DNA from 2 places in the Neorhizobium sp. AL 9.2.2 genome. Region 2 is predicted to be linked to the other one. Evidence: predicted binding sites of a transcription regulator. Region 2 holds the regulator's gene; the other holds the start of a gene.
What was found. Region 2 encodes PhoB, which activates phosphate uptake and scavenging genes when phosphate is short. Its sites were predicted from a motif close to TGTCATNNANCTGTCAT; they were not measured.
Positions count from the first base shown of each region.

Region 1: the regulator PhoB is predicted to act here: its motif matches at 1,984-2,000, upstream of G6K99_RS13395 (bifunctional 2',3'-cyclic-nucleotide 2'-phosphodiesterase/3'-nucleotidase).

Region 1 covers NZ_JAALXU010000003.1:1,391,876-1,396,619, forward strand. Annotated here, with positions in the region: gene G6K99_RS13380 (GNAT family N-acetyltransferase) at 3-560, shown strand; gene G6K99_RS13385 (DUF1203 domain-containing protein) at 631-1,095, shown strand; gene G6K99_RS13390 (PadR family transcriptional regulator) at 1,106-1,807, opposite strand; gene G6K99_RS13395 (bifunctional 2',3'-cyclic-nucleotide 2'-phosphodiesterase/3'-nucleotidase) at 2,080-4,080, shown strand; gene G6K99_RS13400 (LysR family transcriptional regulator) at 4,116-4,744, opposite strand, start outside.
Region 2 covers NZ_JAALXU010000001.1:369,195-373,938, reverse strand. Annotated here, with positions in the region: gene G6K99_RS01910 (helix-turn-helix transcriptional regulator) at 1-590, opposite strand, end outside; gene G6K99_RS01905 (DMT family transporter) at 715-1,629, shown strand; gene phoB (phosphate regulon transcriptional regulator PhoB) at 1,611-2,294, opposite strand; gene phoU (phosphate signaling complex protein PhoU) at 2,420-3,133, opposite strand; gene pstB (phosphate ABC transporter ATP-binding protein PstB) at 3,184-3,999, opposite strand; gene pstA (phosphate ABC transporter permease PstA) at 4,017-4,744, opposite strand, start outside.

The DNA.
Region 1 (4,744 bases), on a different contig from region 2:
CGATGGCGAAAAAGCCCGTACCGCTGAAGGCGCGCGTCACCGTTCTGGAAATGACGGCCGCGCCCAAGACCAGCATGCCGATTCCGGCCAACATTCAAACCGCCATCATACGCGCCACCGAAGTGCCGTTGCATTTCTACCGGTACCTATACCGGCAAGTCGGCAAACGCTGGCACTGGTACGATAGGCTGCGGCTGTCCGACGCCGAGCTTGCGGCCGCGATACACAACCCGCGCTGTTCGATCACGATCCTTCTGGTCGACGGATCGCCAGCCGGCTTCTACGAGCTGAACTCTACTGACGACAACGTCGTAGAGCTGTCCTATTTCGGCCTGTTCGAGCGGGCCCTCGGGCTCGGCATCGGCAAGTGGTTCCTGACGCAGGCTCTTTATTCTGCGTGGCAGAACAACCCGGAGAAGGTCACCGTCACCACCAATTCGCTCGACCATCCCCGAGCGCTGCAGCTCTACCAGATGATGGGTTTTTCGCCCGTCTCGACATACGAGGCCGAGATCGTGCCGATGACCAGCGCGGAACTGGTAAAGGTGCTGGACAGCTAGCTCGCGCAAGGATCGGGTGGCGCTTCGAAGCCCGACGGGTCATCTCCTATACATAGAAAAGGAGACGACCATGCCAATCTTCAACGCGATCCCGGGTGACCACGCAGAGCATCTATGGAACGGAGGCAGCGATTCCTACGGACACCAGCCGGAGACCATGATCTCGGATGGTCCCGGATATCCCTGCCGCCATTGCCTCAGGAATATCGACGCGGGCGAAAGCCTGTTCGTTCTTGCCTATCGACCGTTTCCGACAACGCAGCCCTATGCCGAAACCGGTCCCATCTTCCTGCATAAGACGCCCTGCCCACGGTTTATCGCGGAAGAGGTTCTACCGCCAATTCTTGTCAGTCCCGATTACATCGTCCGGGGTTATGGAGAGGATGACAGGATCGTCTATGGCACGGGTGCGGTGACCCCCACGTCCGAAATCATGCGGCGCGCCGAAGACCTGCTTCAACGCGCCGATATCGCCTATGTCCACGTTCGCTCGGCCCGCAACAACTGTTTCCAGTGCCGGATTGACGCGGCTTAGCAGGAGCCCCTTATGCCTGCGGGTCTCCGCCGTCCCGCTCCAGCTTTTCGGCAAAATCGAGGAGCTGCCGCACGAGATCGCCCGCAGCCTTGTCGTTTTGTTCGATCCTGCGAGCCGACACTTCTCTCAGGTTGAGAAGCGCCGCTTCCACACTGCGCGGCAGAGCCGGGCCGCGGTCATGATGTGGCCCCTTGTCGTGATCGCGGTGGTGTTCGTGCCGTTCCTGCTTCTGCTTGATCTTTTCAGCCAGCTCGGACAAGCGCTCGAGGATGGTCGTTGCGAAACTGCGGTTCTCATCGAGGTGCGCACGGCCCTCGTCAGTGATGGTGTAACGCTTCTTGTTGCCATCCGCTTCAGCCGTCACGTAGCCGGCTTCCTCAAGATAGGTCAGCGTCGGATAGATGACACCAGGGCTGGGTGCGTAAAAACCATACGTCATATCTTCGATATGTTTTATGATCTCGTAGCCGTGGCGGGCTTCCTTCTCGATCAAGGCCAGGACGACCAGTCTGAGATCGCCCTGCATCAGAAAGCGACCGATACGACCCTCGCCATCATCGCCGAAGCCACGGCCACCGCCCGGCCCGCCTTTTCCGCCAAAACCCCTACCCGCAAAGCCTTTGCTGAACGGACCGCCCCGCATGGTAAATAGTCCCTCGAAGCCCGAGCGATCGGCGTTGCAGCTTTTGTTGGTTTCAAATCGTTGAAACATCTTACTCTCCTTTAGAGTATCTTTCGATATATCTAAAGCTAGCACATTTGCGCAATGCTGCAAGCTGCCAGATATATCTAAGTCATATCCATTTGATTTTTGTGGCGGATTTTTTTCGAGCTATCTTCGGCGCGCGGTGCGGCCGATCCGGATTGACCGTCGCGTCATTACCCGGCAGTCACCGAACTTTCGCCGACCGTCATTTTAGGGATGCGTCCGTGGGCGATTGTGCCTAAGCTCGCCTCCATCAGTGATCCGAAGGGAGATATTAGATGTCGCTTTTTACCAAAGACCTTTTCGAAAATCATGCGGTCTCGCGCCGATCCCTTCTCGGTGGCATTGCGGCCACATCGGCGCTGGTCATGCTCCACCCGTTTGCGGCACGCGCGGCCGCCAACCAGGCGCATCTGCGGCTGATGGAGACGACAGACATCCACGTGCATGTCTTCCCTTATGATTATTATGCCGACAAGCCGAACGACACACTTGGACTGGCCCGTACCGCCTCGCTCATCGATTCGATTCGAGCCGAAGCCGGAAATTCGATGCTGATCGACAACGGCGACTTCCTGCAGGGCAATCCGCTCGGGGACTACATCGCCTATGAGCGTGGCATGAAGGAGGGCGACAAGCATCCCGTGCTCACTGCGATGAACGTGCTGGGATATGACGTCGGCACGCTTGGAAACCACGAATTCAACTACGGCCTCGATTTCCTGTTCAAGGTTCTTGCAGGATCCGGCTTCCCGCATGTCTGCGCCAACCTGACCAAGGGCCAGCTTGCCTCCAGTGCCAAGGACGACGATCTCTTCTTCAAACCCTACGTGATCATCGAAAAGCAGATCCGCGACGGTTCCGGCCAGTCGACCCCGATCAAGGTCGGCTTCATCGGCTTCGTGCCGCCACAGATCATGACCTGGGATAGCAAGAATCTTGAGGGCAAGGCGCAGACGCGCGATATCGTCGATGCTGCCAAGGCCTGGGTGCCTGTCATGAAGGAGGAAGGCGCCGACATCGTCATCGCCCTATCCCATTCCGGCATCGATGGTTCCGGCCAGAGCGATCGGATGGAAAACGCGTCTCTTTATCTCGCAGGGATCGAGGGTATCGATGCGATCTTCACCGGTCACCAGCATCTGGTTTTCCCGGGTCCAAAGGATTTCGAGGGCATTGCCGGCGCTGATGCCAAGAAAGGCACGCTGATGGGCAAGCCCGCCGTCATGGCCGGGTTCTGGGGCTCCCATATGGGTCTGATCGACCTGTTGATCGAAAAGGATGGCAGCGGCTGGAAGATCGTCGATTCCACCTCGGAAGTCAGACCGATCTATCACCGCGACGAAAATCGCAAGGTCGTTGCCGACGTCAAAGACAAGCCTGAGGTCACCGCGGCCATCAAGCCGGAACACGAGGCGACGCTTGCCTATATCCGCCGCCCGGTCGGCAAGACATCTGCGCCGCTCTATTCCTACTTCGCGCTGGTCGCGGATGATCCGTCGGTGCAGATCGTCTCAAATGCGCAGACCTGGTACATCAAGGACATGCTGAAGGATGGCGAGTACAAGGACCTCCCGGTGCTATCCGCCGCCGCTCCCTTCAAGGCCGGCGGTCGCGGCGGTGCGGATTACTTCACCGACGTCCCGACCGGCGACATCGCCATCAAGAATGTCGCGGATCTCTATCTCTATCCCAACACGGTTCAGGCCGTGCTGATATCGGGCGCGCAGGTCAAGAACTGGCTGGAAATGTCGGCTGGCATGTTCAACCAGGTCAAGCCGGGATCAAAGGATGTTCCGCTGCTCAACGCCGGTTTCCCGTCCTACAATTTCGACGTGATCGATGGCGTGACCTACCAGATCGACCTGTCCCAGCCGTCGCGCTTCGACAAGGATGGAAAGGTACTGGACGAGAATGCTCACCGTATCGTCGACCTGATGTTTGACGGCAAGCCGATCGATCCGGCGCAGAAGTTTGTCGTCGTCACCAATAACTACCGTGCCGGCGGTGGCGGCAAGTTCCCGGAGATCGCCAGCGACAAGGTCATTTTCGTCGCACCCGACACCAACCGCGACGTCGTTGTTCGCTACATCATCGATCAAGGTACGATCAATCCTTCGGCCGACGACAACTGGTCGTTCAAGGCGCAGCCCGGATCCACGGCCCTGTTCGAGACCGGACCCAAGGCGCGCCAGTTTGCCGGCAGTCTGAAGGGGACGAAGATCGAGGATGCCGGCGACGGCGAGAACGGTTTCGCGAAGTTCAGACTGGTTCTTTGAGGCGCCACATCCAGTCGTCCGGCCGAGGACCCGTGTTATTCGGCAGCCTGCCAATACGTCCTTCCCGGCTCCTGCTTCAGGAGTTCGGGAAGGTCATCATGGTTTGGACATGAGGACAGCTTGGCTGCAAACGATTCGATCAACCACTGTCCCGCGGGTCCGGGCGGATTGGATGCCTTTCGCAAGGCGTAGATCGGATATTGCCCCTGCTCGTACGCGTCGATATCCAACGCGACCAGATCGCCGTTGCGGATGTCATCGAGCACCAGGGACGCCGGAAGCCCGCCCCAACCAAGTCCACCCTCGATCAGCTGATACTTGGTGGCGATGTCACTGATGCGCCAGATCTTGTAGGACAAGACATTGAAGTTACGCCCTGCGGTAAGGCCTGACGCGTCGGTCACGACCAGTTGCGTCTCGTCGCGCACATCGGCGAGGGTGAGTGTGCGGTTGAGCTGCACCAGTGGATGATCCGGCGCTGCGACCGGCAAGAGGTAGGAATGACCGATCCTTTCGGCAATCAGCGAATCGTCCTGCTTCAGGAGAGCGCCACCGATGCCGATGCCGGCCCGCCCACTGATGACCTGGCCCATCACCATGCCGAGTTCCCCGACGCTGAGGTTGAGGGCGACACTTGGAAATTTCTCTCGGAATTCGCGTAGCT
Region 2 (4,744 bases):
CGGTCCAGCAGCGTCGCACCCATTTGTCCCGCCAGATGCGGCCGTCGCTCGCTCCAATCCAGGCATGTCCGGCAGAGCGGGCGTTTCGAACGGGTCAGCTGGTCGAGATCGATCCCGAAATCACAAAAGAACCGTCTGCCCTCGTCGGTGATCAGGCCTGCTCCATCGCCGAGCAGCAGATAGCCGTTGCCGGTCAGGGAGTCGGCGAGCGCGATGGCGAGGCGGCCTGCCATGTGATCGTAACAGGTGCGGGCAAGCCGTAACGCCTCGTCTTTCGGGCCGACAGGATGATGGCGCTTCGGCCCATCCGCGGCGACGGCCATCAACGCGTGGATCGCGTGCGCGACTTCCGGAGAGGCAAGTCGGTAATAGCGGTGCCTGCCCTGCTTCTCGACCTCGATCAGGCGAGCCTGCGCCAGTTTGCCGAGATGGCCGCTGGTGGTCTGCGCGGTGACACCTGCGTGGCTTGCCAGTTCGCCCGCCGTCAGGGCCTGGCCGCCCATCAGCGCGGACAGCATGTTGGCGCGTGCAGCATCGCCGATCAGGCTTGCAACTTCCGCGATCGTATTTCCTGAAACCATATTGGACATGATCCAGTTCTAGCACCGGAAAACTTTGCCGTCAGCGGTCAACGGTTCGGCCGTCGCCGAAGCATTTCTTTTCCTCTCTCCGCTAAGAGGGGCGGAGATTGCATGGATGGGGATAGGAACTGGAATGGCGGACACCAAAACAAGCATGGCAACGGATCTGTTGCTGCTCCTCACGCTCGCGACGCTTTGGGGCGCGTCCTACACGCTGATCAAGGTCGGTGTGGAGACGATCTCGCCCATCACCTTTATCGCCGTCAGGACGCTGGTCGCCGGTCTCATTCTCGTTGCGGCACTGCGCCTGCGCGGCTTGAAACTGCCGAGGGACCGGCAGACCTGGACGCTCTTCACGGTTCAGGCCTGCCTGAACAGCGCTGTCCCCTTCACCCTGATTGCCTGGGCCGAACAGACGACCGATGCGGGCCTTGCCACCATTTTGAGTTCAACGACGCCGATCTTCGCGTTTCTGCTGACGGCGCTGATCACGCGCCATGAAAGCGTCTCTGCGGCCAAGCTGTTCGGAGTTGCGGCAGGCATTGTCGGAATATGCCTGATCGTCGGCATGGAGGCGCTTGCCGGGTCGGGCGAGAACCTCTGGGCTCAACTCGCCATCGTGACCGCGACGATCTGCTATGCGGCGGCTGCCATCTTCGGGAAGAATTTTAAGGGATTGGACCCGATGATGCCCGCCGCGGGATCGCTGATCGCAGGGGCGGCCATCCTCATTCCCGTGAGCCTCGTGGTCGACAGACCCTGGACGCTGACGCCCAGCACCGATTCGATGCTCGCCCTGTTGGCGCTCGCGGTATTTTCGACGGCGCTCGCCTTCGTCATCTATTTCCGGCTGGTGCAGACGCTGGGCTCCGTCGGCACGACGGCGCAGGCCTATCTGCGGGTGCCGATCGGCGTTGGCATCGGCGTCGTGTTTCTCGGCGAAACGCTTGCCTCGACAGCCTGGCTCGGTCTCGCCTGCGTCGTGACCGGCGTGATTGCCATGACGCTGCCGGCTAGGAGACGCGGTGCTCAGGCTTCCATTGAGTAACCGGCACCGCGGACCGTGCGGATGACATCCTGCATGTTGGAGAAGTTGAGTGCCTTCCGCAGGCGCCCCACATGCACGTCGACGGTGCGTTCGTCGACATAGATGTCATGACCCCAGACGCCGTCGAGCAGCTGCGAGCGCGAAAAGACGCGGCTGGGTGAGGCCATCAGGAATTCCAGAAGTCTAAACTCTGTCGGCCCGAGGCGAACTTCGCGGCTCTTGCGGTGAACGCGATGGGTTTCGCGATCGAGTTCGATGTCGCCGCATTTGAGGACGCTCGAAAGGACCTCTGGTCGGGCACGGCGCAGCATCGCCTTGACGCGGGCCATCAGTTCCGGTGTCGAAAACGGCTTGACCACATAGTCGTCGGCGCCCGTGGCAAGCCCACGAACGCGCTCGCTTTCTTCGCCGCGCGCCGTCAGCATGATGATCGGCAGGCGTTCCGTCTCCGGCCGCATGCGCAGGCGACGGCACAGTTCGATGCCCGAAACGCCTGGCAGCATCCAGTCGAGAATGAGAAGATCCGGAACGCGCTCCTGAAGCCTGATTTCCGCTTCGTCACCGCGAAGCACGGTATCGACCTCGTAACCCTCGGCCTCCAGGTTATACCGAAGGAGGACGCTGAGGGCCTCTTCGTCTTCCACGACTGCGATCTTCGGCTGCATTCCGACTTGCTCCGTCACTCGTCCCGAACTGCACTGGGATCCGCCAGATCCGCTCGCGCTGCTTCAGGTCATTGGTTTTGGCAGTTATCGTCCCGAAACCGGCAGGCGATTTCGGGAGAGCTGCATCATGTCCCGGCGGAGCCGAGCATGTTGGACGTATCGTCCTTAGGACGTTCGCCCTCCGGCTGTGCGCCGGTCGCGATGTAGTAGATGGTCTCGGCGATATTCGTCGCGTGGTCGCCGATGCGCTCGATGTTCTTGGCGCAGAACAGGAGATGGGTGCAGGTGGTGATGTTGCGCGGATCCTCCATCATGTAGGTGAGGAGTTCGCGGAATAGCGAGGTGTACATCGCGTCGATCTCTTCATCGCGCTGGCGGATGATCTCCGCTTTTTCCGCAGAGCGGTTGGCGAAAACATCAAGAACGTCCTTGAGCTGCACCAGCGCCAGTTCGGAAAGATGCTCCAAACCACGGGCAAGCTTGCGCGGGACGCCTGTTCCCTGCACGGCGAGCACGCGCTTGGCGGTGTTCTTGCCAAGGTCGCCGACGCGTTCCAGGTCAGCTGCAATGCGCAGCGTGCCGATGATCTCGCGAAGGTCAGCCGCCATCGGCTGGCGCTTGGCGATGGTGACGATCGCCTTGTCCTGGATATCGCGCTCGGCGTGGTCGAGAATGACGTCGTCCGAGATGACCTTCTGGGCCAGTGCGGAGTCGGAGTTCACGAGCGCACGCACGGCATCTCCGCACATCTGTTCAGCGAGACCGCCCATTTCGGAGATCCGGCGGTTCAGGTATTTCAGTTCCTCGTCATAGGCCGAGAGAATATGGGTCGAAACCATGTGTCTGATCCTTGATGTCTGCAGTTGCGGCTGAGGGCTTTAAGCCCGCATCAGCCGAAGCGGCCCATGATGTAATCCTGGGTGCGCTGGTCATCCGGATTGGTGAACATCTTGTCGGTATCGTTTTCCTCGACCAGATTGCCGAGATGGAACATTGCCGTGCGCTGCGAAACGCGGGCCGCCTGCTGCATCGAGTGGGTGACGATGACGATCGTGTAGTTGGCGCGCAGTTCGTGGATCAGTTCCTCGACCTTGGCCGTGGCAATCGGATCGAGTGCCGAGCATGGCTCGTCCATCAGAATGACTTCAGGCGAAACCGCGATCGCACGGGCGATGCAAAGGCGCTGCTGCTGGCCGCCGGAGAGGCCGGTGCCACCTTCATGCAGGCGATCCTTGACTTCGGCCCAGAGGCCCGCGCGCTGCAGGCTTGCCTCGACGATCGCGTCCATCTCCGTCTTGCCGCGGGCAAGACCGTGGATGCGGGGACCGTAGGCGATGTTCTCGTAGATCGACTTCGGGAACGGGTTCGGCTTCTGGAACACCATGCCGACGCGGGCACGCAGTTCAACGACGTCGATTTCCTTGTCGTAGATATCGTCGCCGTCGAGCGTGATCTTGCCGGTAACGCGGCAGCCCTCGATCGTGTCGTTCATGCGGTTCATCGTGCGCAGGAAGGTGGACTTGCCGCAGCCGGACGGGCCGATCAACGCGGTGACGGTATGCTCGCGGACATTCAGGTTCACGTCATAAAGGGCGCGCTTGTCACCATAATAAACGGAGACATCCTTGCCGATCATCTTATGTGCAACGTCGTTCATTTTCTTGTCCAGAGCCTTCTCAACTGCTGCTTCTGACATCATGTTCATTGCTTTTCCCCCTCTCTCTACCAACGCCGTTCGAAGCGGCGTCGCAAGAGAATTGCGCCAACATTCATCAAGATCAGGAACAGGAGCAGGATCATGATCGCTCCCGAGGTCCGTTCAACGAAGGCGCGTTCCGCCTCGTTGGCCCACATGTAGATCTGTACCGGCAGTGCCGTCGACGGATCCATCGGCGTGGTTGGATAGTTTGCCACGAAGGCGACCATGCCGATCAAGAGAAGCGGCGCGGTTTCGCCGAGCGCGTGCGCCAGGCCAATGATCGTACCGGTCAGGATACCGGGCATGGCAAGCGGCAGGACGTGGTGGAAGATGGTCTGCATCTTCGAGGCACCGAGCCCAAGCGCTGCGGCGCGGATCGACGGTGGCACTGCTTTCAGCGCCGCGCGGGTGGCGATGATGATGGTCGGAAGCGTCATCAGCGTCAGAACCAGGCCGCCGACCAGCGAGGCCGAGCGCGGCAGGCCCATGAAGTTGATGAAGACCGCGAGACCCAACAGACCGTAGACGATCGACGGGACCGCTGCGAGATTGTTGATGTTGACCTCGATCAGGTCCGTGAACCGGTTCTTCGGGGCAAACTCTTCAAGATAGATCGAGGCTGCGACGCCGATCGGCAGGGACAGGACGAGCACGATCAGCATCATATAGAAGGAGCCGATCAGGGCGACGCCGACGCCGGCTGCTTCCGGACGGCTGGACGCGCCGTTGAAGAAAATGCCGGTGTTGAATT